DNA from 3 places in the Fructilactobacillus sp. YLN 2412 genome. Region 3 is predicted to be linked to each of the others. Evidence: a T-box and tRNA genes for the amino acid it is inferred to sense, from the RefSeq annotation. Region 3 holds a T-box; the other regions hold tRNA genes.
The links. The T-box of region 3 lies ahead of leuS (leucine--tRNA ligase). A T-box ahead of a tRNA ligase gene usually reads a tRNA of that ligase, here a tRNA-Leu.
Positions count from the first base shown of each region.

Region 1: it encodes a tRNA-Leu, which carries the amino acid that the T-box ahead of leuS (leucine--tRNA ligase) is inferred to sense. The anticodon was not compared.
Region 2: it encodes a tRNA-Leu, which carries the amino acid that the T-box ahead of leuS (leucine--tRNA ligase) is inferred to sense. The anticodon was not compared.

Region 1 covers NZ_CM183165.1:800,444-810,793, reverse strand. Annotated here, with positions in the region: gene thrB (homoserine kinase) at 1-342, opposite strand, end outside; gene AC0GLR_RS03960 (homoserine dehydrogenase) at 356-1,639, opposite strand; gene thrC (threonine synthase) at 1,744-3,231, shown strand; gene AC0GLR_RS03950 (hypothetical protein) at 3,308-3,553, shown strand; gene AC0GLR_RS03945 (hypothetical protein) at 3,628-3,771, opposite strand; gene AC0GLR_RS03940 (hypothetical protein) at 3,758-4,294, opposite strand; gene AC0GLR_RS03935 ((S)-acetoin forming diacetyl reductase) at 4,447-5,220, shown strand; tRNA gene AC0GLR_RS03930 (tRNA-Leu) at 5,440-5,523, opposite strand; gene AC0GLR_RS03925 (MarR family winged helix-turn-helix transcriptional regulator) at 5,664-6,122, shown strand; gene AC0GLR_RS03920 (UDP-N-acetylmuramoyl-L-alanyl-D-glutamate--2,6-diaminopimelate ligase) at 6,326-7,882, shown strand; gene AC0GLR_RS03915 (UDP-N-acetylmuramoyl-L-alanyl-D-glutamate--2,6-diaminopimelate ligase) at 8,017-9,564, shown strand; gene AC0GLR_RS03910 (carboxylate--amine ligase) at 9,554-10,350, shown strand, end outside.
Region 2 covers NZ_CM183165.1:1,073,977-1,084,326, reverse strand. Annotated here, with positions in the region: tRNA gene AC0GLR_RS05510 (tRNA-Tyr) at 3-85, shown strand; tRNA gene AC0GLR_RS05505 (tRNA-Gln) at 95-166, shown strand; gene AC0GLR_RS05500 (GntR family transcriptional regulator) at 222-923, shown strand; gene AC0GLR_RS05495 (nicotinate phosphoribosyltransferase) at 1,032-2,489, shown strand; gene nadE (NAD(+) synthase) at 2,499-3,338, shown strand; gene AC0GLR_RS05485 (Tex family protein) at 3,398-5,566, shown strand; gene AC0GLR_RS05480 (SprT family protein) at 5,575-6,012, shown strand; tRNA gene AC0GLR_RS05475 (tRNA-Leu) at 6,070-6,155, shown strand; gene AC0GLR_RS05470 (LCP family glycopolymer transferase) at 6,251-7,420, opposite strand; gene AC0GLR_RS05465 (2,3-bisphosphoglycerate-dependent phosphoglycerate mutase) at 7,609-8,280, shown strand; gene AC0GLR_RS05460 (C1 family peptidase) at 8,318-9,652, opposite strand; gene rpiA (ribose-5-phosphate isomerase RpiA) at 9,692-10,350, opposite strand, start outside.
Region 3 covers NZ_CM183165.1:565,060-575,409, reverse strand. Annotated here, with positions in the region: gene AC0GLR_RS02765 (ArgE/DapE family deacylase) at 1-849, opposite strand, end outside; gene AC0GLR_RS02760 (MetQ/NlpA family ABC transporter substrate-binding protein) at 863-1,723, opposite strand; gene pepV (dipeptidase PepV) at 2,053-3,462, opposite strand; gene AC0GLR_RS02750 (NAD(P)H-hydrate dehydratase) at 3,533-4,363, shown strand; gene AC0GLR_RS02745 (putative polysaccharide biosynthesis protein) at 4,410-6,017, opposite strand; gene leuS (leucine--tRNA ligase) at 6,133-8,553, opposite strand; T-box leader at 8,608-8,813, opposite strand; gene mnmM (tRNA 5-(aminomethyl)-2-thiouridylate-methyltransferase MnmM) at 8,923-9,483, shown strand; gene AC0GLR_RS02730 (MDR family MFS transporter) at 9,480-10,350, opposite strand, start outside.

The DNA of each region.
Region 1 (10,350 bases), 240 kb from region 3:
AATTTTATCCTGATTAGATAATTTAAGGTGATCTAATTGATTAGCAATTTCAATTCCTGCTGCAATTGCTGAAGAACTGCTACCTAGACCGCGTGCCAATGGAATGTCAGAAGTAACTGTTATTTCGTGAGGAACGAGGTCTTTTTTTAATTTGAGAGCTGTTTTAACGATGCTGTTATTTTCATCATGAGGGATTGTTTCACCTAATTGATGATTAACATTCCATTTTTTAGTTTTTTTCCCAAGTTTGACAGTTAAATAACAGTTAACGGCAATTCCTAATGAATCAAATCCAGGACCTAAATTAGCACTAGTCGCGGGAGCTTTAATAATAAATGACAATTAAATTACCTCCTTATTTATCTAACACTTTGTATGAAGTATCAACGTGAATACCAGGTATTTCATTAACTTCTTTAATAATTTGGTTAAGTTGGATCTCAGATATTTCATGAGTAGTCATAACAACGCTTGCATAACCGTTTTTTAATTCTTTTTGTAAAATTAAACGAAAGCTAGCTTTGACTTTAGTCATGATTTCAGTAATTTTCATCATTTGCCCAGGTCGATCTTTGATTTTTAGTGATAGGTAGTAAGGATATTGAACTTCATTTGGAGTTGCTAAAGTTCCAGATTGCGAATAACTATTAAAACTTTCTCCTGAGGTGTTTGAAATAATATTTTTAGCAGCAGCCATAATATCACTAACTACGCTATTAGCAGTTGGAAGTGCTCCTGCACCTGGTCCATAAAACATTGTTTCCCCAACCGCTTCACCAGTTATAAAGACAGCATTATTTTCATTTTGCACACTTGCAAGGGGATGATTGGTTGAAACTAATACAGGGGAAACAGATACATTAATATGATTGTTAATTAATTTGGTTATTCCTAACAATTTAATGTTATATCCTAACTCTTTAGCTTGTTTGATGTCATTAGCTTTAATTGAACTAATTCCTTTAATTTCTACATCATCAAGCGTTATGTTAATTCCAAATGCAAATTTAGTTAAAATAATCATTTTATAAGCAGCATCAATTCCTTCCACATCATTCGTTGGATCAGATTCAGCAAATCCTAAATCTTGGGCATCTTTTAAAGCTGTTTCGTAAGATAATTGGTGTTCATTCATTTGGGTCATAATGTAATTAGTGGTTCCGTTTACAATTCCAATCACTTCTACGATTTTATCTGCCACAAATGAATTTGCAATTGTCCGTAAAATTGGAATACCACCAGCAACACTTGCTTCATAAAACAAATCGCAATTATTTTCTTGGGCCAATTTAGCTAATTCCGATCCATGGATAGCCATTAAATCTTTATTGGCAGTGATGACATGCTTTCCAGCTTTCAACCCTTTTTCAATATTTTGTTTAGCTTGTTCGACAGTTCCCATTACTTCTACAATAATTTGGATATCCGTATCATTAATTACATCATTATCATCATTGGTTAAAGTAACATCACTTAAGTCGAGATTTCTTTTTTTATTTAAATCATGTACGGCAATTTTTTTAACCACTAAATGGCATCCAGTAACATTTGAAATTTTATTTTGATTTTCTTTTAAGATTCGAACTACACCGCTACCAACTGTTCCTAAACCTAAAATACCGATATTTATTGTTTTCATTTTATTCATCCCTTAATTTTTTATTTTTGCTATTATAGCATGATGTTTCAATCTAATTTAAGAAATGTGTTAAAATACGAAATAAATTATTAAGGAGTATACAAATGGAAACTCGTTATCGCAGTACTCGATCTGAAAACGAATCGACAATTACGGCTTCAAGAGCCATTTTAAAGGGCATTAGTCCTGATAATGGATTATATGTTCCGCAAACATTGCCTAAATTACAAAAAAAGTTATCTGAATTAATGAATTTAGATTATGTTGATTTAGCTTATAATATTTTACAATCCTTTTTTAGTGACTTTACGGAAGAAGAGCTTCGTGATTGTTTAAATAAAGCCTATGGAAATAACTTTACTTCTCCAAAAATTGCTCCGATTAGTTATCATGGAAAGAATGCTTTTTTAGAGTTATATCATGGTCCAACGCTCGCTTTTAAAGATATTGCACTGCAACTATTACCACATTTATTAGTAACTGCTGCCAAGAAAAATCATGTACATAATAAAATTGTGATTTTGACGGCTACTTCCGGTGATACTGGAAAAGCGGCGATGGATGGGTTCGCCAACGTTTCAGATACGCAAATAATTGTCTTTTATCCAAACAATGGTGTTAGTTCGATTCAGAAACAACAAATGCTAACACAAGTTGGTAATAATATTTCAGTAATTGGAATTGATGGTAATTTTGATGATGCACAAACTAATGTCAAAAAAATATTCAATAATCAAAAGTTACATAATGATCTTAAACAAAATGGGTTTCAATTTTCATCCGCAAATTCAATTAATATTGGTCGTTTGTTTCCACAAGTAGTCTATTATTTTTATGCTTATAGTCAATTGGTGAATGATAAGAAGATTAAACTTGGAGATAAAATCAATTTTAGTGTTCCAACTGGTAATTTCGGTGATATTTTAGCAGGTTATTATGCTAAGAAATTAGGTTTACCGATTAAGAAACTCCTGTGTGCTTCTAATCAAAATAATGTATTAACTGACTTTTTTAATAGTGGTATTTACGATAAAAATCGCGACTTTCATGTAACTGATTCGCCTTCGATGGATATTTTAGTATCAAGTAATTTAGAGCGATTATTATTTTACGCGACAGATGAAAATTCAATATTAGTAAAAAATTTAATGGATGATTTATATAATCAAGGTAACTATAAGATAGATGATCAAATTAAAAATAATTTGACGGATTTTGTAGCCAATTTTGCTACTGATAACGAAATAAAAGCTGAAATTAAACGAGTTTATGATAATGATGGTGCTGTTATTGATCCCCATACAGCCGTTGCATCTTATGTTGCCAATCAATATCAAAAGGAAACGGGTGATCAGACACCAATGGTCATTGTTTCAACTGCTAATCCATATAAATTTCCTAAAGTAGTGTTAGAGGCATTAAATATTTCAAGCGACAATGCCGAAACTGATGTACGTAATCTTCATCAGGCAACTCATATGCCGATTCCATCATCAATCAAAAAATTATTTGATTTGCCAATTCTTTATAATAGGGAGATTAAACCAACTGCTATGGAAGCTACTATTAGAAAAATTTTACAAAACAGTTAAGTATGATTTCTGGTTAATTAAGAATTCAAGGATGTATGATATAATTTACTTATATTAAATTAGGAGGAATCTTATTATGAAAGAATTTACAACTGATGGGGCTAAACTTGAAAAGAAACTTCAAGAAATTTTGAAAGATCCACGTGTTATTGAAGAATTAGGTAATTCAGCAGGACATATTGATAATACTAGTGTGGAACACCAACTTTTAAACTTTGCAAAGAACAAAGCTAAAAAGACTGATATGTACAAAGTTGAATTAAAACAGGGTCGTTTTGATATTTATAACGAAACTTCTCACAGTCGAGAATTTTTTGAATAAAACTTATAAAAGGAGCTGTCAATTTCAAATTGACAGCTCCTTTTATAAGTTTTATTAGTCTTAATTTGTTTAAGCTATTTATCTTGTTGAGATTGATTCCGATTTAATGACCAGTAAGTTAATCCCACTAAAGAAGTAGCTTCAAGTGCAATCGCTATTCCTCCGATAATGAGTGATTCAACTAACAACGGAGTGTTTTTTCCTTTATTTTTTTTCATAATTTTGCTCTTGGTGGATTTTATTTTTATGGTTTTTGGCGATTTTCTTGATTAGGTTAATTTTACGTTTCGAACTAACCATATAATTAGTATAAGAAACCCCAATATAGGTTAAAAAGATTACTACAATAAAGAAAACCACTAAACTCCATTCTCCAATAGGAAGATATTCAGTCATTTCATAAGTAGTATAGAGAGCGTTTAAAAATCCAGCATATGAAACATAGTACCAAGCAATTGATTTGTTATAAAAACCAAAAAATTTTGTAAAGTCTTCTTTATTTAAAGATAAATCAAAAAGTTCTTTACCAGCATATTTTTTTAAATAATAAATTCGTAAGGGTGGTATTACCCAAATAATATTTTTAAATAAACCTTTGAGACTAAAACTATGATGGTTTGAGCTTTGGTATTTTTTGAAAACACTATTAGAATCCATTAATTCCATTTTCCCTTGCAGTAATGGAAAAACAAATAGTAGCCAATCAGCAACAAAAGCACAAAATGTAACAAAAAATTTCAAACTGACCATCTCCAATTATTATATTTTTAATTAATAAAACAGATTGTATTATAACACTTGTTTTTAAGATTTTGATAATCAAAATAAATTATCAAATCTAATTGTTATATATTACAATTAATAATGTAAATAATTATAAAGGGGATTATATTGTGGAGAAAAAAGTAGCTTTAATTACAGGTGCTGGTCAAGGAATTGGTGCAGCAATTGCTAAAAGATTACAACATGATGGTTTTTCGGTGGCTTTATTAGGAAGAACTTTTGAAAAAGTTGAAAAGACAGCGCAAGAAATTCAAAATGACAATGGTGATGCAATCGCAATCCAGGGAGATGTTGCTAATCGTGATGATGTGTTTGCAGCCGTTGAAAAAACTTATCAACATTTTGGTGATTTTAATGTAATGGTAAATAATGCTGGAGTTGCTCCCACGACACCTATTGATGAAGTAACACCAGAAGTGTTAGAAAATGCTGAAAAAATTAATGTTGGGGGAACTATTTGGGGAATTCAAGCAGCATCTAAAATGTTTAAAGAACTCAAACATTCAGGCAAAATAATTAATGCGTCCTCTCAAGCAGGAATGACTGGTAACCCCAATTTAACTGTTTATGGTTCAACTAAGTTTGCTATTAGAGGTATTACTGAAACAACTGCAAAGGAATTAGCTGAATACGATATTACTGTTAATGCATTTTGTCCAGGAATTGTAGTTACTCCAATGATGAACGACATTGCTAAAAATGTTGCAGATAAAGCAGGCCAACCATTTGAGTGGGGGATGAAACAGTTTGCCAAAAATATTGCATTAAAACGTCTTTCCAAGCCTGAAGATGTTGCTGGATGTGTTTCTTATCTTGCAGGGCCAGATTCAAATTATATGACTGGTCAGTCGTTGTTGATTGATGGTGGTATGGTATTTAATTAGATTTTTAAAGTGATTTTATAAAAAAGATGAACGTATTAAACGCCCATCTAATCGAATATGTATGACTTGCTCCCCAACTTATATGTTGCCCACAGTTTGCTTAAAAATGTATCTTTTCAACTGTTTTCATATAATTTCAATACCTTTCACAAATGTTACTATATCAATACTTTGTAAAGGTTTATGAAAAATGTTGAAAACTAATGAAACACTATTTTATGCACCAGGCGAGATTCGAACTCGCACTTGAAAAATCAAACAGCGACCTGAACGCTGCGCGTCTGCCAATTCCACCACTGGTGCGAACTCCTTTATTTTACTATAAATCCTTTATAAATGGAACAGAAATTAGGGGTTGTAATATATCGTGAATGTGCTATATATTAAATATAATTAAAATTTTCATAAGAAATACTATGAAATAGATATTGGTGGGAGTAGATATGGAAAAACTTAAAGGAATCGACAGTAAGGTTTGTTTTGCAATTTATAATGCAAATAAAAAGTTTAATAGATTTTATCAAAATGTTTTGTCTTCATATGATTTAACATACCCACAATATATCGTGATGGTAGTTTTATGGCAATATGCTCCAATGACAGTACGCGAATTAGGCTCGCATGTTGATTTAGATAGTGGAACATTAACTCCGCTTTTGAAACGACTTGATAAAAAGGGCTGGATAACTAAAGAACGGTCTAAAAAGGATGAGAGAGTTGTAAATATCAGTGTAACAGAACAAGCCAAAAAGTTAGAAGATGATATTTGTACACATGTTGATACTTGTTTTGATATCTTAGGGATGTCTAAAGCAAAAATTGCAGATTCAGTCGACGTTATTGATAATATAATTGACAAGTTAAATAAAGTTGATGTTGAAAAAATAAAAGATGCAAAATAAAATTAGTTAGTAATTATCAGTTTAAAATTTCTTGATTAGAGAACCTCACTTAAGAGGTTCTTTTTGTTTTTAGTCATTGATTTTGCTAAAATTAAAATGCTGCAATATGTAAAAATAATATAAAATAAATTATAGAAGTGTAATCTTTAATCTAAAAATAAAACTTGCTAATTAGTAAGATAGCTAGAATGGGGTATGATAAATTGTCGTTAAACATTGATGAGATTCAAATTCTTTTGCAAGAACATAATTTGTTGAAATCATCTGTTTCAGCTAATCATAATCAAAAAAAATATAGTTACATTAGTTATGATTCTCGTGATGTAAAAAATGATACTTTATTTTTTTGTAAAGGGAATTTTAGGCCAGAGTATCTTGAGATTGCAAAAGCATCTGGTGCCACAGGGGTGGTGGCTGAAGAACATCTTCCAGCTAGTTTGGGAATGGACGAGTATATTGTAACTGATATTCAAAAGGCATTGTCATTATTATCAGCTGCATTTTATGATTATCCACAGAATAATTTATTTATCATAGCGATTACCGGAACTAAAGGTAAGACTACCTCATCTTATTTGCTTCGGGATGCTATTGATAAAGCATCAGGAAATAAGACTGCATTATTTTCGACAGTTAATACTGTGGTTGGAACTAAAGATGATGATACATTTAAATCTCAGTTAACGACGCCAGAGTCATTAGATATTTTTCACAATATGCGTAGGGCTGTTGATAATGGAATGAAAATTTTAGTAATGGAAGTTTCATCTCAAGCTTATTTGAAAAATCGAGTTTATGGTTTGAAATTTAACATTGGATCATTTTTGAATATTTCACCAGATCATGTGGGAGAAAATGAACATCCAACTTTTGCTAATTATTTACATTGTAAAGAGCAATTATTAATAAATTCGAGAGTAACTATTATAAACGCAGAAACTAAAAATCTAGCAGATGTTTATTATGCAGCTAAGGCCACTTGTAATGCTAATAATATTTATCTGTTTGCTAGGAATGGCGCTAAAACTGAAATGCCTGTTACTTTAGACTTTGTTTTTGATAGTAAATCCGACACTTTAAGCGATAACGAAATTTATTTAAAAAGTTTAACTAAGAAAGCACAAAAATTAAACCTAGATGGAGATTATCGAATCGGAATTCCAGGTGATTATAATGAAGCTAATGCAACTGATGCTATTATTGCTGCCGGCTTAGCAGGTTTTAAGCGATCCGATTTATTAAATGGGATTGCAAATACTAAAATCCCAGGACGAATGGAAATGTATCCAAGCCAAAATCATGGAACAATTTATGTTGATTATGCTCATAATTATGCTAGTACACGAGCATTGCTTGGATTTTTAAAACGACAAAATCCAAATGGTCGAGTAGTAGCAGTGGTTGGTAGTCCAGGTAATAAGGGGCTTGATCGCCGTGAGGGATTTGGTAAAGCATTAAATGAAGAAGCCGATGTGGCTTATTTGACAACTGATGATCCTGCATATGAAGATCCCCAAAAAATTGCTCAAGAGATTGATTCATATATTGATCATGATAAAGTCGATGTTCATTTTAATCTTGACCGGGAACAAGCAATTAAGGATGCAATTTTGTCCGGTGAAAAGGATGATATGATTGTGATTCTTGGAAAGGGTCAAGATCCATATCAAAAAGTTAAAGGAATTGATGTTCCTTATCCAACAGATTCTTTAATAGTTAAAAAAATTATTGAATCTTTAAACAAAGACACTAAAAATTAATCATAAATTTAAGTTAAAATCATCAAACTAAAGATTTTTTTAACTTATGAGTAATCAAGCTGTAATATAAATCATTTAAAATAACAGTTATGAACTCATTGAAAAATAGATATTGCAGAACGGAGTCCTATCAGTTGTCGTTAAATGTCAATGAAATAAAAACAATCTTATATGAACACGATTTGTTGCAATCAACTACTATAATGGGTCAACCTGAGTTTGAGTATGTAAGTTATGATTCTCGTGATATTCAGAAAAATACTTTGTTTTTCTGTAAAGGAAACTTTAAACCAGAATATTTAGAAGCTGCTAAAAAAAATGGCGCTACTGGCGTTGTTTCTGAACGTCATCTCCCAGCAAGTGCTGGAATGAATGAATTTATTGTAACAGATATTCAAAAAGCAATGGCTTTGCTTTCTGCAGCTTTTTTTGATTATCCCCAAGATGAATTGTATATTATTGCAATTACCGGAACTAAAGGAAAAACGACATCGGCATATTTTGTGCGTGACGCAATTAAAAATTCTACAAATGATAAGGTTGCTATTTTTTCTACCATCAATACAGTGATTGGGAATACGCCTAGTGACACGTTCAAATCCCAGTTAACTACGCCTGAATCTTTAGATATTTTTCATAATATGCGAAAAGCAGTTAATAATGGAATGCATATTTTAGTGATGGAAGTTTCATCTCAGGCATATCTTAAAAATCGAGTTTATGGTTTAAGATATGACATTGGTTCATTTCTTAATATTTCTTCTGATCATGTAGGAGAAAATGAACATCCCACGTTTTCTAATTATTTACACTGTAAAGAACAATTACTAGTGAATTCTAAAATCACAATTATTAATGCTGAAACGGATAATTTAAAAGACGTTTATTATACTGCTAAAGCAACTTGTAATCCTGAAAATATTTATTTATTTGCTAGAAAAAATGTAAAATTAGACCTTCCAATTAACTTAGATTTTGTCTATTCAAGCGAAGTAGATACATTAAAATTAAATGAAATTTATCTGCAAGCTTTATCTAAAAAAGCAAAAGAACTTGAATTAGAAGGTAGTTATCGTTTAGGGATTCCAGGTGATTATAATGAACCAGATGCTGTCGATGCAATTATTTCTGCTGGAATTGCTGGATTTAAACGTTCTGATCTTATTAAGGGAATTGCTAACACTCAAATTCCTGGAAGAATGGAAATTTATGAAACAAAAGATCACGGAACAGTTTATGTTGATTATGCACATAATTATTCTAGTATGCATTCGTTATTATCCTTTTTAAAAAGTCAAAATCCAGATGGAAAAGTTATCGTAGTAGTTGGTTGTACAGGAAATAAAGGAATTATTCGCCGAAAGGGAATTGGAAAAGCATTAAGTGAAAATGCTAATGTGGCTTATTTAACTATGCAAGATCCAGCTTTTGAAGATCCCAAAGAAATCTCAAAAGAAATTGATTCTCATATTGATCATAGCAAAGTTGATGTTCATTTTGTGATGAATCGTGCAACAGCGATTGCTGACGCAATTAAACAAGGAAAAAATGATGATATAATTGTAATAGCTGGAAAAGGAAGAGATCCGTATCAAAAAATTAATGGTGTTGATACCCCATATCCTACTGATACAGTTATTGTTAAAGAATTAGTAAAGGAATTGAATGAAAATGACTGTTAAAACACCAAATTTTACCCCGATTCTTTTAGGCAGTGATTTTAATGTCTATGGAATGGCACGTTCTTTTTATGATTTATATGGGAAGCCAGTTAAGGCAATCGCACAAACGCGATTAGCACCAACTCGTTATACTAAAATCGTTGATTTAGAAATTGTGCCGAATTTTAGTGAAGATCCAGCTTGGATTGAAGAAATGCGCAAGCTAAAAAAAAGATATGCAAATCATTCAGAACCAGTAATTTTAATTGGTTGTAGTGATGGGTATGCTGAATTAATTTCTAAGCATAAAGATGAATTAGAAGATGTTTTTATTTGTCCTTATGTTGATTATTCATTGATTAAACAATTAAATAGTAAAGAAAAATTTTATGAATTATGTGATAAACTAAATATTCCTTATCCGGGAACTAAAGTAATTACTAAACAAGATTATAAAGATGATAATTTTTCTCAACCCTTTGGATATCCAATTGCTGTTAAGCCTACTAATAGTGTTGAATGGCTTGATATTCATTTTGAGGGTCGAAAAAAGGTATTCATTATTAATGATGAAGCTGATTATCGAGATAAAATTGGAAAAATTTATGATAATGGATATACTTCGGATGTGATTGTTCAAGACTTTGTTCCAGGTGATGACAGCAATATGCGAGTTATTAATGCTTATGTTGATAAAAATCATAAAGTTAAAATGATGTGCTTAGGTCATCCTTTACTGGAAGATCCAGCTCCCGGGGCAATTGGTAATTATGTAGCTATTTTACCGGAATATAACAAACAAATTTA
Region 2 (10,350 bases), 510 kb from region 3:
TTGGAGGGGTAGCGAAGTCTGGCTAAACGCGGCGGACTGTAAATCCGCTCCTTCGGGTTCGGTGGTTCGAATCCACTCCCCTCCATTTTATTTTTGGGCTATAGCCAAGTGGTAAGGCACCAGGTTTTGATCCTGGTATGCGCTGGTTCGATCCCAGCTAGCCCAATATTATGAGTCGTCTGACTGAAGTCAGGCGACTTTTTTATTATCAGGAGGAACATATGACTATACCAGTTTATATTAAAATTCATAATAATATGAAACAAAAGATTGAAAACGAGGAATGGTTAGTTGGAACTAAAATTCCTTCTGAAAGGAAATTAGCTGAACATTATGATGTGAGTCGAATGACCTTACGCCAAGCAGTTCAAGCATTAATTGATGAAGGACTTTTACGAAGAGAAATTGGTGCTGGAACATTTGTTACAAGTAAAAAGGTACAAGAACATATGTCGGGAGTTTCTAGTTTTACAGATACTATGATTTCTCAAGGAAAAATCCCAACTAGTAAAACTTTATCGTATAAAATTATTGAACCAACATTTAAAGAAGCAGAAGTGTTGGAATTAGCACCTAATGAACGGGTATTACGAATGGAGCGGTTACGTTATGGCAATCAAATTCCAATTTGTTTGGAAACGACCACGGTTAATGCTAATTTGGTAAAAGGAATGAGTCAAAAAGACGTTACCACTTCTCTTTATCGTTCTTTAGAACAACAAATGGGATTAATTCCAGTAGGAGCTAAACAATATATTTCTGCAATTTTAGCTTCTGATCCAACTGCGGCGCTACTTAAAGTTAAAACCGGTGATCCTATTTTAAAATTAAAACAAATTTCTTATTTTAAAAATCAGAAACCTTTTGAATTTGTGGAAACTCAATATGTAGCAGAAAGATTTGAATTTTATTTAAACCAATAAAAATATTTTTAGTTAGTTGATGGTTGTATTTTTATATTTAGATTTAATAATGGTAAAATGAGACTACTTAAAGTGTTTACTTCATTATGGAGGAATAAAATGTCTACAATTGATGCTACTGATAATTTAACCATGCATACAGATGATTATGAAATTAATATGATGGCAACTTATTTTGAAAAAAACATGGAAAATCGTCATGTTGTTTTTGAAGTTTATTTTCGTGATATGCCATTTGGAAACGGTTATGCTGTTTTTGCTGGTTTAGAACATGTAGTTGATTATATTAATAATATTAAATTTACTGATAGTGATATCGATTATTTACGCAATCACGGTGATTACTCAGAAAAGTTTCTAGAATACTTACGTAACTTTAAATTCAAAGGGACCATTCGATCTGCCCAAGAAGGGGATTTAGTCTTTAATAAAGAACCTATTATGCAAGTGGAGGGAACAATTGCAGAATGCCAATTAGTTGAGACTGCAATTTTAAACATCGTTAATTATCAAACTTTGATTGCTACTAAAGCCGCCCGAATTAGAAGTGTCGCTGGCACAGATCCATTAATGGAATTTGGAAGTCGTCGTGCTCAAGAAGTTTCTGCAGCACTTTGGGGAACTCGTGCTTGTTATATTGGCGGATTTGATATTACTTCAAATGTTTTAGCCGGAAAAGAATTTAACATCCCTATTTCCGGGACTCACGCACATTCTTTAGTAGAATCATTTGGAAATGATTATGATGCTTTTAAAGCATATGCAGAAACTCATCGAAATTGTGTATTTTTGGTAGATACTTTTGATACATTGAAGAGTGGTGTGCCCAATGCTATCAAAGTTGCCAAAGAAATGGGTAATAAGATTAATTTTAACGGAGTTCGGATTGATTCGGGCGATATGGCCTACATTTCTAAACGAGTTCGTGAAATGCTTGATAAAGCTGGATTCCCAAATGCAAAAATTTACGCATCTAATGATCTAGATGAGTACACAATCAGTAGCTTGAAAATGCAACATGCCAAAATTGATGTTTGGGGAGTTGGTACTAAAGTAATAACTGCCTTCGATCAGCCAGCGCTAGGGGCAGTCTACAAGTTAGTATCAGTAGAAGATAAAAATGGGAAAATGGTTGATACGATTAAACTTTCCAATAATGCTGAAAAGGTTTCAACTCCTGGTAAGAAACAAGTTTGGCGAATTACTGAAAAAAAAGATGGTAAATCTGAGGGAGATTACGTTGCTCTAGCTGATGAGGATCCTCGTAAAGAAGCTTCTTTATATATGTTCCATCCACAGTACACATATATCAATAAAACAATTCATGATTTTAACGCTGAGCCATTGTTAAAAGATATTTATCGTGATGGAAAATTAGTTTATGAGATGCCTAGTCTTGATAAAATAAAAAAACATGCTGACAAGGTTCGTGAGATGTTATGGCCAGAATATAAACGGATGTTAAATCCAGAAGCTTATCCAGTTGATTTGTCACAGGAAGCTTGGGATAACAAGATGAAATTGATAAAAGAAATTAGAAACGGTTCAGAAAAAAGATTACAGTAGGTGAAAATTGTGGATACCAAACAAAAACAAATTCAACGTGAAATAATTTCAACTTTAAAAGTAAAGCCACAAATTGATCCACATATAGAAATTCGTAACAGTATTAATTTTATTAAGGATTACGTTAAAAAAAATCCTTTCATTAAATCAGTTGTATTGGGAATTTCGGGTGGACAAGATTCAACATTGACTGGTAAATTGGGTGAAATGGCAATGACCGAATTGCGTGAAGAAACGGGAAATGATGAGTATCAGTTTATTGCAATTCGACTGCCATACGGTGAACAAGCTGATGAATCAGATGCCATGGAAGCAATCAAATTTATTGATGCTGATCATGTAGAACGGGTTAACATTAAAACCGCAACTGATAGTATGGTAACTGCAGTTGAATCTAATGGTGATGTGATTTCTGATTTTAACAAGGGAAATATTAAAGCACGGGAACGAATGATTGCTCAATTTACGATTGCTGGTTCTCATCATGGAATTGTACTCGGAACTGATCATGCTGCCGAAGCAGTAACTGGTTTTTATACTAAATTTGGCGATGGAGCTGCTGATCTTACGCCAATTTGGCGTCTTGATAAGCGGCAAGGGAAAGCATTATTAGAAGCTTTAAATGCTCCTAAAAATCTTTATGAAAAAATCCCAACGGCTGATTTAGAAGATAATCGTCCGGCATTGCCGGATGAAGCTGCTTTGGGAGTTAGTTACCATGATATTGATGATTTTTTGGAAGGAAAAGATATTAGTTCTAAAGCTGCTAGTGTCATTGAAAACTGGTATCAAAAAACAGCACATAAACGACATTTACCTATTACAATTTATGACACATTTTGGAAATAAGCTTTGAATTAAACTTCGTTATTGATAACGAAGTTTTTGTATTTTATGGAGGAATTTTTATGGACCAAACAATTATTAATCAACTTAGTCAGCAATTAAAAGGAATTGATCAAAAACAGATTAAAACTACATTATCTATGTTGGAAGATGGCAACACTGTACCATTTATTGCCCGTTATCGAAAAGAACGAACTGGAAACCTTGATGAGGTACAAATTCGAGACATTGAAGATAACTATCATCGATTGGAAAAACTTGCTAAACGTAAGATCGAGATTCTGAAGCAAATTGATGAACAAGGAAAGCTAACTGGAAAACTGCAAAATGATATTAATACAGCTGCTGATTTGCAAACAATTGAGGATCTTTATTTGCCGTATAAACAAAAACGTAAAACAAAAGCAATGGTTGCAGCTGAAAAAGGGTTAACGCCTCTCGCAGATCAAATTATGCAATTTTCTAATCAAGAACCTGAAACATTAGCTGCTTCGTATGTTAATCCAGAAGTAGATTTACCTAATATTTCGGATGTATTAGCAGGAGTGACTGATATTATTAGTCAAAAAGTGGGTGATAATGCTAGTTTCCGTGAATGGATTAGAAATTACACCGAAAATAATGGGGAGTTACAAACAAAAGTTAAAACTGATGGTAGAGATTTGGATGAAAATGGTATTTATGAAAATTATTATGATTTTTCTGAACCAGTTAAAGATGTTCCCTCCTACCGAGTATTGGCAATTAATCGTGGAAATAAAAACAAAATTTTACAAGTTAAGATTGATGTGAATGAAACGGTAATTCTTAGTCATTTAAATTTTCATGTGATTGGAAAACATCGAGAAGCAACTGTAGATTTCATTAAAAATGCGATTAAAGACGGTTATCGGCATTTTATCAGACCGGCGATTGCCCGTGAGATAGAGAATAAATTAACTGAAACGGCCGAAAATCATGCTATTGAAGTCTTTGGGAAAAATTTATATCATTTGCTAATGCAGACACCAATGAAAGGAAAAGTCGTGCTCGGATTTGATCCAGCTTATCGAACGGGATGTAAGTTAGCGATAATTAATGAAAATGGTAAATTTCTGGATAAACAAATTATTTTTGCGACTAAACCAGCTAGTGAAGCTCAAATTTCTCAAGCAAGAACAGAATTTATTACTTTAATAAAAAAATATCATGTGGGAATGATTGCGATAGGAAATGGGACTGCTTCACGTGAATCTGAACAATTTGTAGCCGATGCCATTAAAGATATTGATTTTCCAGTTCACTATGTGATTGTGAATGAATCTGGAGCTTCGGTTTATTCTGCCAGTAAAAATGCTAGAAATGAATTTCCTAAATTACATGTTGAAGAACGTTCTGCCATTAGTATTGGGCGTCGTTTGCAAGATCCGCTTGCTGAACTAATTAAAATTGATCCAAAAGCAGTTGGGGTAGGGCAATATCAGCATGATGTATCAGAGAAAAATTTGGATACTCAGCTTAGTCGCGTAGTTGAAACTGCAGTTAACCAAGTTGGAGTGAATCTAAATACTGCTAGTCCAGAATTATTGGAACATATTTCTGGACTTTCAAAGGCAATTTCAAATAATATTGTCAATTATCGAGAGGAAAATGGCAGTTTTTCTAATCGTAGTCAGTTAAAAAAAGTTAAAAGACTTGGTCCCAAAGCTTTTGAACAATCTGTTGGATTTTTACGTATTATAGGTGGTAGTAATCCTTTAGATAATACTGATATCCATCCCGAAAGTTATACTATTGCAACCCAAATATTAAAATATTTAGAAATTAATTTAGAAGATCTTGGTAGCTTGGAAGCAACTTCAAAATTACAAAAAATTGATGCTAAAACCATTGCTAATGAATTACAAATTGATGAAATACAGGCAGCCGATTTATTAGCAGGTTTAAAAAACCCGGGACGTGATTTGCGAGATAAAATGACAGCACCATTATTAAAATCAGATGTAATGACAATTGATGATTTAGCTCCAGGATTAAAATTACAAGGAACGGTTAGAAACGTGATTGATTTTGGTGCTTTTGTAGATATTGGAGTTAAGCAAGATGGGTTAGTGCATATTTCTAAAATGAGTGATAAGTTTGTCAATGATCCATCTAAATTAGTTTCCGTAGGTGACATCGTTGATGTATGGGTGTTAGCAGTAGATAAAGATCGGAATCGGATTCAATTGTCTATGATTGAACCTGATTAGGAGAAATTATGAATGATCAAGAATTACAAGCTGTAGTTGAAAAGCTATCGTTGAAATATTTTAAAAAAGAATTTCAACATCGTGCCTACTTTAATAGTCGACTTAAAACAACAGGAGGGAGATATCACTTAAAGAGTCATAATATTGATATTAATCCTAAAATGGCTAGTGATCAAAATGTGTTAATTGGTATTATTAAGCATGAATTGGTTCATTATCATTTACATTTAGCAGGACATTCAGGGAAGCATAATACACGTGAATTTAAGCATTTATTGCAACAAGTTGGGGGTAGTCGTTATGCACCCAGATTAGGACATTCTTTTAAATATTTATATAAATGTGTTCATTGTGGGCAAAGATACTATCGAAAGCGCAAAATAAATCTGCAAAAATATGTTTGTAGCAAGTGTAGAGGAAAGCTAAATTTAATTCAGACTCAGTAATTCTAAAATGGTCTTGTGTTTCTGCCAAATTCTTGATACAATTATAATTGTTGATTTGCGGCCATGGCGGAATTGGCAGACGCGCAAGATTAAGGATCTTGTCGGGAATTTTCCCGGTGGAAGTTCGAATCTTCTTGGCCGCATCCTAAACCAGCTCTTAAAATAAGAGCTGGTTTTTTTGTGTTTTTAAATAATTTGTTACATAAAAAAAGAACCCCAAAGTGGAGTTCTTTAATTGTTATTTAACTAATTCATTATTTTTTGTAGTTGAATTTCCATTTTTAAAGAGACTATCTTCGGAATTTGCTTCTTTATTAGAGTTAATTTTTCTTTGCTTAGAAGTTAATTGACTTACTGCCGGCAAGCCTAATGACTCCCGAATATGGTTAGAAACAGTCAATAATTGCTTATTAGGTGCGACTTGATAGCTAACCCCATCAACATCAGCATTATCTTCTTGTAAAGCACTCTCGTTAATATTTTGAGTAGCACCACGATATTGAATAGCAGCGGTCATCATGTCATCAAAAGTTAAGTTAGTTTTCAAGTTACCCTGTAACGATTTTAAAATTTCACTATAGCGAGAAGCAGATGAAATTTTCATTCCTTTTTGAAGAACTTGTTCTAAGATTTGTCGTTGTCTAATTTGACGTCCATAATCACCTAATGGATCTTCATGACGCATTCGTGTATATTGAAGAGCAGTTTCTCCATTCATATGCACAGTTTTACCTTTTTTAACACTAATTCCTTCGTATTTAAATGTTAGGTTAGGAGTGATATCAACTCCTCCAACTGCGTTTACCATTTGTTTAATGCCTTTCATATTAACCACTGCATAAAAATCAACTGGGACATTAAATAACTTAGAAACAACGTCAGTCGCAGAATTAGGACCACCAATTGTGTAGGCAGCATTAATCTTTTCATAGGGTTGCGAATCACCAGGAACGACGACTTTAGTATCTCGGGGAATACTTGTAAAATAAGTTGTTTTCTTTTTGGGGTTAACAGTTGCAATAATCATCGAATCAGTTCGCCCTTTATCATGACGACCTAATTCTCCTGTGTCAGTTCCCATTAGTAGGATTGAAAAGGGTTTACGTTTTTTTAAAATGTTAGATACATTTCGAGAATTTTTTCCAGCCATGTATGTATCCTCAAAAGTTGAAGCTGCCTTGTGATATTGTACATAACCAAAAATTAGCAAAATAATGGATAATACTAATAATATGACCATTACTGACCATGCAACCGGATGCCATTCTTCTTCGACGGTAGAAGTTTTAACTTCACTTTTTGGTGGAGTATTAGGCTTAGGAGTGGTTTTATCAATAAAATGATTTTTTCCAGAACGACGATGTTTTCTTGATTGTTGATTATTAGAGTTATTTTTATTATCTGACATATGTCAACCTCAATCCTTAATAAACTAAGTTACATTATAACCCATTAATAATTGACTGTATGGACATTTAAATAACTTTATAATATTTTAATAAAGTTATTTAAAAGATGATGATTAATTAATGTATTCATAGCATATGCTACAATGTTCTGTGAGATTGATATTAAGAAACGAATGAGGGAATTACGATGAGTAAACTAGTACTGATGCGCCATGGAGAAAGCACGGCTAATTATGATCACACCTTTACCGGGTGGAGTGATGTTTCTTTAACTGCTAAGGGAAAGGCTGATGCTCATGAAGCTGGTCGTAAATTAAACAATACGGGAATCCAATTTTCTGATGCCCATACATCATATTTAAAACGGGCAATTGTTTCTGAAAATATTGTATTAGATGAAATTAATCAATTATGGATTCCTCAACATAAGACTTGGAGATTGAATGAACGTCATTATGGAGCCTTACGGGGTAAAAATAAAGAACAAGTTAAACAAGAAGTTGGCGAGCAGCAGTTTATGCGCTGGCGTCGTAGTTTTGCAGCGGTTCCTCCACGTTTACAAGAAGTTGATTCCAAACGACGCTATCAAACTGCTGGGATTCAAGAACCTCCAGCAGAGAGTTTGAAAATGGCCTATCAGCGATTAATTCCTTATTGGCAAGATGAAATTGCACCTAAATTAATTGATGGAAAGAATCAACTAGTAGTTGCTCATGGAAGTTCTTTGCGAGCAATGATTAAATATATTGAGGATATTACTGATACTGGGATTGACGGAGTAGAAGTTCATAATGCTACTCCAATTATCTATACGTTTAATCAGGAATTACAGGTTGTTAATAAAGAGTTAGTTAAATAAAAGAACTGTCCTCAATTATGAGAACAGTTCTTTTATATTAAGCTAAAGTACCCATTGGATCCCAAGGAGCTAAGACTTTTGGATCTTGTTGTTGCTCTTCTTTTTCTTTTTCACTCAGGAACTTTTTGTTGATGACAACTTGATAAACGAATTCATTGAACCAGTCATCACTCATCACAAAGTAGCCTTTAGTTCCGACTTTATCGCCCCAACTATTTTCTACTTTCCATTTAGTTGGTTTACCATTCACAATGTCGACTCCTGTAATTACCATGGCATGATCCATGACGCTTTCGCCGTAGTCAAGACGTTGGGCTTTGGTTAATGACATATCAGTGTGCATTAATGCATCAACGTGGTAAAGCTTGGTATCCATAATTCCCTGTTTTCGGTCGGTATCTTTAACGACATCGCTACCAAACCAAACTGTTTCTCCAGCTTCAAGCTGCTTGATGGTTAATTTTTTTAATTCTTCAATTGGAAGGTTAAAATGCTTAATTGGACGTCCGCCAACGACATTTCCTAACATTTCAACTGTATAAGTTTTGTTATAAGGTTTGTCGGCAGTAGGAGAATTAATAAGTGAAACGTAGTCTTCTAAATCAAGATTAATGTATTTTTGAAAGAATGCTTTTGGCGTGATATTTTCATCGATATGATATTCTTTTTTCTGATCTCGATATTCGAAGTTGAATTTTTCAACTGGTTTACCCAATGAATAAACCAACATTCGATAAATTTCATTTATCATGTCATCGCGTTTAGCATTAATTATTTCTGCTTTTTGTCCATCATTAATCATCTTACGAAGAATAACGGCATCATGACGTAACTGAGTATTGAGGGTTGCATTGAGTTCACTAGAATTTTCACTATTGGCTGTTTCAGGCATAGCAGACTTAGGAACAATGCCATATTTTTCAATTAATGCACATAACATATCCCATTGGCCACCATCTTGCTGAGGAGTAGCCATTAAAAAACTAACTTTTCGTGAGTCAAGGGGTTGATCAGCCGTATTGATGACGTTGTTTAAAAAGTAGTTTGATTTTTCGAATTTATCCCAAAAGAAAATGTAAGCTTGAGAAAGCTCGAAATCTTTTGGAACATTAAAATCATTTTCAACTTTAGTTCTCATAGTGTTGAGTGCTGCAAACAACCAGCAACGTCCGCTCCGTTTTTGGTCAGAAACATGTTGATCAGAAACGTCAATGGAAAAAACTGGATCCATTTTGGCATTAGCTTCGAAATCAGCAGCAGTTTTCAAAATACCATTATGAGTTACGGCCCGACGTACAACGTTCGAATCGTCATAATCATTTAAATTATTGGCATAACGTTCAATATTTTTTGGTTCAATTGGTTGATCCATTTTTAAAATCTCCTTAGTATAATTTATTCAACTATTTATTTAGCGAGCCTCAATGATTTGGGGACCATCAGGATGTTGCACAATGATGGTGTTTACAATATCTAAAAAGAGACCATGTTCCACAATTCCAACCATAGTATCAAGTTGTTCAGCAAGTTTAGTAGGATTGTTAATATGAGGCAAGTATAAATCAATAATATAGTTATTAGAATCAGTTCGAACAAACTCACCATTATCTTTGTAACGCAATCGTGGATTTAATCCCATTTTTTTTAATTTTTTTTCTAGTTGTTTACTTCCATAGGGGATTACTTCCAATGGAACAGGATAATTAAGTGTGGGTACCATTTTGGTCTCATCCACAATCCACATATTTTTAGTAGAGTTAGTAGCTACGATTTTTTCCATTAAGTGGGAAGCACCACCGCCTTTAATACCTTGGTAGTTAGCATCAATTTGATCAGCCCCATCAATTGTTAAATCAATGTGATCTACTTCATCAATATCTTTGATTGGAATGCCAAGCTTTTCAGCATGCTTTTTTGTAAAATTAGAAGTTGGTACTCCGGTAATGGTTAAGCCAGCTTTAACACGTTTCCCCAATTCTTCAACTAAGTACCACATTGTTGAACCGCTTCCAATTCCAATTACCATTCCGTCATGAATATAGTTGACGGCTTCACGGCCTACTTGGGCCT
Region 3 (10,350 bases):
CAATTGATAATTTGTTTGTTCGTTAATTTCAGCGATTTTCTGCTTTAGTAAAGCTATTACTTGTTTATTATTAAAACTAGGTGTTGGACGCACGTTACCAAGAAGGGAAGCTTCTGCTGGAATGGTGTTAATTTGATTGCCACCCTTAATCACCGTTACACTATGTTGAACATTTCCTAAAATAGTATCTTTATCAGCATCCTCAAATATTTTTGTCTCAACATTAATAAATTCAACCAACCCTTGAATCGCGTTTATTCCCAATGCAGGTGTAGAACTATGAACGGGTTTTCCGCTACTTTTTACTCGATAATTCAAGCTACCAGAATGCGCATAAGTAATATTTCCATCAGTTGCTTCTCCAACTACCAAGGCATCTAAATCTTTAATAAATTCTTTTGGGATCTGATGAGCTCCAGGCGCTCCAAATTCTTCTCCAGCCGTCATAATCATTCTGACTTTACCATCTGGAACTTGATTAGTTTCAACTAGTTCGATTAAGGTAATTATTTCAGCTGCTAGTCCACTTTTCATATCAGCTGCTCCACGTCCATATAAACGATTACCTTTAATTACCCCAGCAAAAGGTGGAAAATCCCAATCATTTTCATTTACGACTGCTACTGTATCCGCGTGACCAGTAAATCCAAGAACTCGATTGTTATTTTTCCCAATTTCAACAATCAAATTAGCTCTATGATCATTCCCATTTAAAGGGATAATTTTACTTTTTATTCCATATTCTTGCAATAAATTGGAAAAATATTTAGCAATTGCAAGTTCATTACCATTAACAGATTTAATTCGAACTAAATCTTGTAAAATTTTTATTTTTTTAGCTTTTTCCAAAATTCCTTCTCCTTTATTTAAGCTTTAAATTCCAAGCTGGAAGCTGGTTTACCCCAGATACTCTTTTAATAACTTTGGCAGTTTCAGGTGATTGATATGCTTTTACTAATTCCTTGATCTTTTTATCATTCCGATTTTCTTTATTTGATGCAATAAAATTGATCCATTTATGAGAATCCTTTTTTAAAGGTTCGGTAAAAATTGCTTTTCTAGGATTCAAATTAGCAGTTTGCGCATAATTACCATTAACAACAGCTGCTTCTACATCATTTAAAGAACGTGCAGTTTGGCTAGCATCAACTTCTTTAATCTTTAAATTTTTATCATTTTTAATAATATCTTTAGTAGTTGCTAAGTTTGTATGAGACTTAATTTTAATCAGACCAGCACTTTGTAACACAAATAAAGCTCGTGACTCATTATTAGCATCATTAGGAACTGTAATAGTTGATTTAGTGGGAATTTTAACAATACTTTGGTTCTTATAAGAATAAATTCTCATTGGTTCAATGATTGTATCACCGACTGGAACAATGCTAGTATGATTTTTTTGATTCCAGATATCTAAGAAAGGATAATTTTGAAATGCATTTACATCAATATTATTACTTGATAATGCTGCATTTGGTTGACTATAATCAGTAAATCTTTGAAATTTAATTCGAAGTCCATATCTTTTTTTGGCAGTCTTAGCAACTGAGTCCCAAATTTCTTGTTCTGATTTTGATCCGGCCATAATTCCAACTGTAATCGTATTTTTGTTTTGAGTTGCTTGTTTTCCAAAACTTAAATAACCTAAAAAAAGTAAAATAACTAACAATCCAATTCCAATTACATATTTCTTTTTAATTCTCATAATTCTACCTGCTTTCATTTCATACAAAAAACACCCGCCCTTATAAAAGGACGGATGTTCCCGCGTTACCACCTTAATTTATTAATTTATCGCTAAATTAATCTCAGTAAGTTACACAATAACGTATAACCTTGTAGTAGTAACGACTACAAATCCGTTATTAGCTTAATCTTCACTAATAAAAACTCCAAGCCCATCTTCTAAACCTTCCAGCCATCTCTTTTCACCAAATCGAGACTCTCTAAGACATTCCAATTTATACTCAACTTTTCCGTTTTTTTATTTAACAGCTCGTTTCCTAATGGAATTAATATATAACTATTTAAAAAAACTGTCAACAAAAATATTTATTTTGTTAATTCGTAAATGGCTTGACCATAAATTGACATTGCTAATAATAAATCATTAATTGGTTGAAATTCATTAGCCTGATGCATAGTATCTTCTGCACCTGGAAATAATGCTCCAAATGCAACTCCATGCTCCATCATTCTGGCATAAGTTCCCCCACCCACAACTTCTGGTTGGGCAGCTTGTTGATCAGTTTGTGTTTTATAAATATTCATTAATGTTGTAACTAAAGGATCATCTGGACTAACAAAATGAGGTATCATGTCACCAATCAATTTAACATTACCGCCATAATAAGCAGTATTGTCTTGTAATTGTTGTTGGATTTTTTTAACTGTAACACCTTTAGGGTATCTAAAATTAGTATTCACCATTCCACCATTTTGAGTATCATAATTCATGATACCAACATTCATGGTTAAATCGCCCATAATATCATTAGTATATTTTAGACCAAGTTTATTTGCTCTAGAGTCATTTTGTAATTTATCAGCAATAAAACCAATGAAATTTTCTCCGCTTTCATCTAATTTATATTGATGTAAAAATGATGCAAGATATGTTCCAGCATTAATTCCATTTTTAGGTTCCATTCCATGCGCAGCTTTACCAACCACTTCTAATTTAATTTGTTGATTATTAATTTCGTAAGTTCCAGTTACTGGGACATTTAACAGAAAATTTTCAAAATTAGAAGCAATTTGTTTGCAATCTTTAGTATCAATAATTGCCTCAGCATCACGCGGTACCATATTTTCTTTTAAACCAGCGTTAAATGATATTAAACTATTTTCCCCCGGTAACTCTTGACCCTTAAATTCAGTTTCAAAAGTTACATTACCTTTTTCACCATTAATCAAAGGAAATTCAGCATCTGGCGAAAACCCAATTTCAGGTGCAGGCTCTACTTCAAAATAACGTTTCATTCCTGTCCAATTAGTTTCTTCATCAGTTCCAATGATTAATCTAATCTTCAAATCAGGAATAATATTATTGTCCTTTAACATTCTTAAACCATAGTAAGCAGCTAATGCTGGACCTTTATCATCAGAAGTCCCTCGACCAATTACATTTCCATCTTTAATGGTCATTTGAAATGGATCTGTATCCCAACCTTTTCCAGCAGGGACTGTATCTGCATGTCCTAACATTGCAAAATATTTATCACCAGTACCAAATTCAATATAACCAACAATATTATCAATGTTTTTAGTTACAAAACCATCTCTTTTAGCAATTGCCAAAAACTTTTCTAAAGATTTAGCAGGACCAGGACCTAAAGGAAACTCGTCAGTACTATGTTCAATATCTCTAGAACTATCAATTGCTACTAAATCTTTTAAATCTGATAAGTAATCTTTCTCATATTTTTTTGCTTCATTTTTCCAATCAATCATTAAAATCATCCTTTCAATACATTAATTTTAGCATAAATGAAATTCAGATCATGATATAATGACCCCGAGGTGACGGATAATGAAAGAAATCGAACAATCAATTTTAAAAGAAACAATTAAAGTCAGACCAGATAACAGTTTTAAAGGAACCTATGGAAAAATTGCTCTGATAGGAGGAAACCAAAACTTTGGCGGTGCAATTATCATGAGCTCCTTAGGTGCGGTTTATTCAGGTGCTGGACTAACAACTACACTAACTGACAAAAGCAATCAATCAAGCCTGCATTCTTGGCTTCCAGAAGCCATGTTTGCTGATTATAAAAACACTACTGAGATGATTGATTTAATTAAGAACATGAATGTAATTACAATTGGCACCGGATTAGGAACAGACGAAAATGGTTTAACAATTTTAAAAACCGTTCTCAAGACTGTGAATCCAAATCAAATTTTAATTATTGATGGATCTGCAATCGATTTAATCGCAAAATATCAGTTACAACTCCCAAAAACAAAATTAATTTTTACACCCCATCAAATGGAATGGCAGCGTTTATCAGGGATTAAAATTAAAGATCAAACAGAAAAAAATAATTTAATTGCTTATAAAAAACTCTTCAAAAATTCAATTGTGATAGTCAAGTCACACCGAACTCAAGTTTACACTAAAAATGGAGTATATCAGAATACTACTGGTACTCCTGCCCAGGCAACTGGTGGAATGGGAGATACATTAGCAGGAATCATTGGTGGATTTGTTGCACAATTTAAAGATACAGAAAATGCGGTTTTAGCAGCTGTTTATACTCATAGTAAAATTGCTGATATTTTAGCAAAAAAACAATATGTTGTGTTACCACATCAAATTTCAGAATTTTTACCTAAATTTATGAAAGATAATGAAGCCTAAAAAGAGTTGAAACCAAATTGGTTTCAACTCTTTTTATTTTATAAATTTAACTAATATGCAATATATCTCTAATTTTTTGTACCCGTTTACCTAAAACTTCATCTGCTATTCGACTTCTTAATGATAAATACATATAAACAAAGCCACCTATTGAAGCAGCAATAACAGTTACAACCAAACTCATCATTGAACTGAACGGATTAACAATGAAACCAAGTAAAAAATTCAATCCATAAACTGCAACTAATGCTACAAAATACATAACCAATGAATAAAACAAAATCTTAGCCGTAAAATTGCCAATCTTTTCTTCTTGAATACCAAAAGATTTTTTTAAAGAATAAATGATTAATTCATTAGCAACAATGAAGCCAGCCATGGTTGAAATCAAAGTTCCAAATGCACCAAAAGCATAAACCAATGGAAATTGCGTGATTAATTTAACAATGACACCAATCACAAAGTATTTAACTGCTCGTTTGTTTTGTGAGACACCTTGCATAACAGCTGAAACAACTACAAATAATCCAATTGGAATTGATTCAATGGCAGAAAATGCCAATATATTACTACTGAAATCCATGTTTGATGTTCCATAAAAAGTTCGGTTTAAAGGACCTGCAATAGCTGCCATTCCTAAAGCAGCTGGAATCATAATAAATTCAAACAATATCAATGTATTTGAAAATTGATCACGCATTCCTTTTTTATTTTTCTTAGTATATGCTTCTGAAAGTAATGGAACAACTGCAATCGCTAATGAAGAAGCCAAAGAAACTACAATCATAGTCAACTTGTTAGCATTCCCAGCAAAAATTGCATAGTTAACCTGTAATGTACTTTCAGAAAAATTAGTCGCCATTCGCATAATATTGAAAAAAGTAAACTGATCAATCAAGGAAAAAATAGTTACTCCAGCCCCTAAAATTACAAATGGGGTCGCCTGACTAATAATCTCTTTATACAATTGGTTGGTAGGTACATTTAATTTATTGTTACTGTTTGCCACTAGTCCACGATAGTATGATCGACGTCGCCAATAGTACCAACCCAAAATTAAGAAACCAAAAATTGCACCAACACAAGCAGCAAACGTCGATTGAGAAACTGCAGTAACCCAATTACCATGCATAATATCCAAAACCACAAATGCTGATACCAACATATATACTACTCGTGCCAGTTGTTCAACAAATTGTGAAATAGCTGAAGGCGCCATATCTTGATAACCTTGAAAATAACCTCTTGTTAAACTCATAGTTGGAATAATTAAAACTGCTAACGACAATGAATGAATTACAGGAATAACATTATCATCACCATTAGTTAAAAAGGGAGCTGCAAACCAAAGAATCAAGGCACTAAGAACTCCCATCACTATTGCTAAGACTAGGCCACGTTTATATAATTTAACTCCAACTCCATACTCATTTAATGCATTATAATGAGCAACTTGCTTAGCAATCGCAGATGGAATTCCTGCAATTGCAACAATTAAAACAAAACTATATATATTATATCCCTGGGTATAGAGCGAATTAGCAATCGGAAATAATGATACTCCGAAAATTAAACGCCAGGGAATAATGTATAAAGCTCCCAGAATCCGAGATAAAATACTTCCAATCGTCATCCAGGCAGATCCTTTCAACATCTGTCCTTTAGCTTTTTCAGAATCCGCAAACTCGGTTTCTTCTTCAATTTCATTATCTTCAAAATTGTTATCCAAAAATCTAACCTACTTTCACCTCAAAATTCATAAAACATAACTACTTAGCAACAATATTAACTAGTTTATTTGGAACTACAATTACTTTTTTAACTGTCTTATTTTGTAAATTGCCTTTTACAGTTTCGTCTGCAAGTGCCAAGTTTTGAACTTCTTCTTTTGATGTATCAACATTAACAGTTAAATGCGTACGAACTTTCCCGTTAACTTGAACTGCTACTTCAAAACTAGTGTCTTGTAGTTTGTTTTCATCATACTTAGGCCACTCAGTATAATCAATCGGTTGTTTGTGACCTAATTTTTGCCAAATTTCCTCCCCAATATGCGGAGTGATTGGTGACAGTAGTTTAATAAATCCATCAGCATACTTTTTAGGTAATTTTTTAACCTTATAAACCTCATTCACAAAAACCATCATTTGAGAAATAGCTGTATTAAATCGCATGTTTTCAATGTCATCTGTAACTTTCTTTACAGTCTGGTTATAAATTTTATCAAGCGAACCATCATTATCTTCAACAATCATGTTACTCAAAGTATCATCATCATTTAAAAACATCCGCCATACACGTTTAATCCAACGGTTAGCTCCAACAATTCCATCCGTACTCCAGGGTTTTGATTCAGTTAAAGGTCCCATAAACATCTCATACAAACGGAGTGTATCAGCTCCGTATTCATTAACAATATCATCAGGATTAACCACATTACCTTTGGATTTTGACATTTTTTCATGGTTAGTTCCTAAAATCATTCCTTGATTTACTAATCTCTGAAACGGTTCTTTAGTAGGAACTACGCCTAAATCGTATAGAAATTTATGCCAAAAGCGTGCATAAAGCAGATGCAACACTGCATGTTCAGCTCCACCAACGTATAAATCAATTGGAAGCCAATAATCTAACTTCTTAGGATCAGCAATCATTTTGTCATTATCTGGATCGATGTAACGCAAATAATACCAAGAACTCCCTGCCCATTGAGGCATAGTATTGGTTTCTCTTTTACCATGACGTCCATTTTCATCAGTTACATTTACCCAGTCATCCAAATTAGCCAATGGACTCTCACCAGTCCCTGAAGGTTTTAAGTTATCAGTTTTAGGTAATCTAAGTGGCAAATCTTTTTCTGGAACTAAAGATTTAGTCCCATCATCCCAGTTAATAACTGGAATGGGTTCTCCCCAATAACGTTGACGAGAAAAAATCCAATCACGCAACTTATAATTAACTTTTTTGTCTCCTGCATGATGGTCTTGAAGCCATTTAATAATTGTGTCAATCGCTTCCTGTTTACCAAGACCATCAAGAAACCCAGAATTAATGTGAACGCCATCACCAGTATAAGCTTCTTTACTGATCTCTCCCCCTTTAATTACAGGGATAATTGGTAAATCAAATTTTTTGGCAAACTCATAATCTCGTTGGTCATGAGCTGGAACGGCCATAATTGCACCTGTTCCATAAGAAGAAAGAACATAATCACCAATCCAAATTGGAATTTGTTTACCATTTACTGGATTAATCGCATAAGCACCTGTGAAAACACCGGATTTATCTTTATTTAAATCAGTTCTCTCTAAATCTGATTTAGAAGCAATCTTAGCACGATATTTTTCAACTGCTTCTTTTTGTTCTGGTGTCATAATTTGATCAACGATTGGATTTTCAGGAGCTAGTACCAAGTATGAAGCACCAAACAATGTATCTGCTCTAGTTGAAAATACTTCAATCTCTTGATTCTCATTTTCAGCAACCTTAAATTTAACGCTTGCACCTACTGAACGACCAATCCAATTTCGTTGCATTTGTTTAATACTTTCAGGCCAATCTAAATCATCCAAATCATCTAACAAACGATCAGCGTATGCAGTGATTTTTAAAACCCACTGTTTCATTGGTTTTCGATAAACAGGATAACCCCCCCGTTCTGTTTTACCATTAACAACTTCTTCATTGGCAACAACTGTACCTCCCATCAAATCGGGAGCCCAGTTTACCTCAATCTCATCCTCGTATGCTAAGCCTTTTTTATATAATTGTTCAAAAATCCACTGAGTCCATTTATAATATTTAGGGTCTGTAGTATTTACTTCACGATCCCAATCATATGAAAAACCAAGTGATTTAATCTGACGTTTAAAATTAGTAATGTTTTCATGTGTAAATTCTCTAGGGTTATGTCCGGTTTTCATAGCATATTGTTCAGCCGGAAGACCAAAAGCATCCCACCCAATTGGGTGAAGTACATTTTTATTTTGCATCCGTTTAAACCGAGCCATAATATCTGTTGCTGTATAGCCTTCAGGATGACCAACATGTAAACCTTGACCAGAAGGATAAGGAAACATATCTAATACATAATATTTTTCTTTTTCTTGTTTATCACTTGTTCGAAAAGTTTTATTTTCTTCCCAATATTTTTGCCATTTTTGTTCTACTTTTTCATGATTATAAGCCACAATATTCCACCCCTTAACGTAATCAATAAAAAAATCCCATAGAATTACATAATTCTATAGGACGACGTTCCGCGGTACCACCTAAATTTCTCTTTACAATAAAGAGACTCTCAATGATCCTTAACGCGGAATACGTTTAACATACTAAATTCTGTTAAAATTCAACGAGAAGTTCAAAATTATCTGTTTCTAAGCTTACACCAGCCACTTAGTCTCTGTTAAACAGTATAATATCTACTAATTCGTATCTACAATTTATATATTTCATTAAAAGTAACTTTATCAAACTTTTGAAAAAATAACAAGCAATTTTGTTGGTATAATAGCTTTATTAAAAATAATATAGTTGTTTATAGAGGGTAATTCAATATGAAATTAAAATCAGCATTAAATTTTAGTCATCTTTTATTAAAAGATACCATTAAGCAAAATGATACAGTAATTGATGGAACTGCTGGAAAAGGAAATGATACTTTATTTCTTGCTAATCTAGTTGGAAAAAAAGGCCATGTTTATAGTTTTGACATCCAAACCGCTGCAATTAAAACAACACAAAATTTAGTTAATAAAAATAATTGTGATTTACAGACCAAGGTAATTCATGATAGTCATGAAAATATCGAAAAATATATTGATAAACCCATTGCCGCAGCCATTTTTAATCTTGGTTATCTACCTGCTGGCGATCATTCTATTATTACTAAAGGAAAAACTACCATTACAGCAATTAAGAGCAGTATGAAACTACTACAAAAAAATGGTTTGATTATAATTGTAATCTATTACGGACATCCTGGTGGAAAACAAGAAAAAGAACAAGTAATTGATTTTGCAAAAAATATCAATCAATCCGAATACAATATTTTACAATATCAATTCATTAATCAAATTCATGAACCTCCAATTTTATTGGCTATTCAAAAACGTTAAATTTTCTTTTTTGGTTTATCAAAATAATTAACTACAAATGCGGCAATAACCAATAACAATGCAACCTCAAAAACATGGTGAATTGCTGTATACAAAATGTTTCTAAGAATTGGCAATAACTTGCTATTAATCTTGACTGCAGTTTGAGGATTAATTAATTGGTCCATTAATCTCATGCTAGTTCCATGATGTTTTAAAACTCCATTTGCCATTGTATTATTCATCACAATGCCAAAAACTGAAATCATTAGAGTTTGACCTAAAGTTCGACTAAGAGTATTAAAAGATGAAGCAACCCCAATCCGATCTTTTGACACCTCGTTTTGAACCGTAACTGAAGATACTGTAATACAAATTCCAAAACCGATTCCCATGACTCCTGAAATAATAAAGAAAATAAAAAACGGTGTTGAAATTGGTAGGATTGTTAACATAGTTGCCCCAAATGCAATCAAAATTAAACTAACATTAGTAATTGTTTGGGGGCGATATTTAACAATTAATTTGCCAGTTAAAAATGATCCTAACATCCATAAAACTGAACTAGGAGTGATAGCAAATCCTGCCATTGTTGCTTTCAATCCTAAAATTCCTTGTGTCCAATCAGGAAGATAAACCTCATATCCAAAAATAAAACCACTAATTAAAGCCGCAATTAAATTTTGTGTTACAAAAGTTCGATTTTTAAACATATCCATTGGAATAATTGAATCACTAGTTTTTTGTTCTTGTTTAATAAATAAAAATCCGGTTATAAATGCTATAAATAAACACAAACCAATTAACCATAAATTAAGTGGGCTTTCACCCATAATCTGAAACATATACATTACAGATAATAAAAAGATAGCAATTAAGATTACGCCG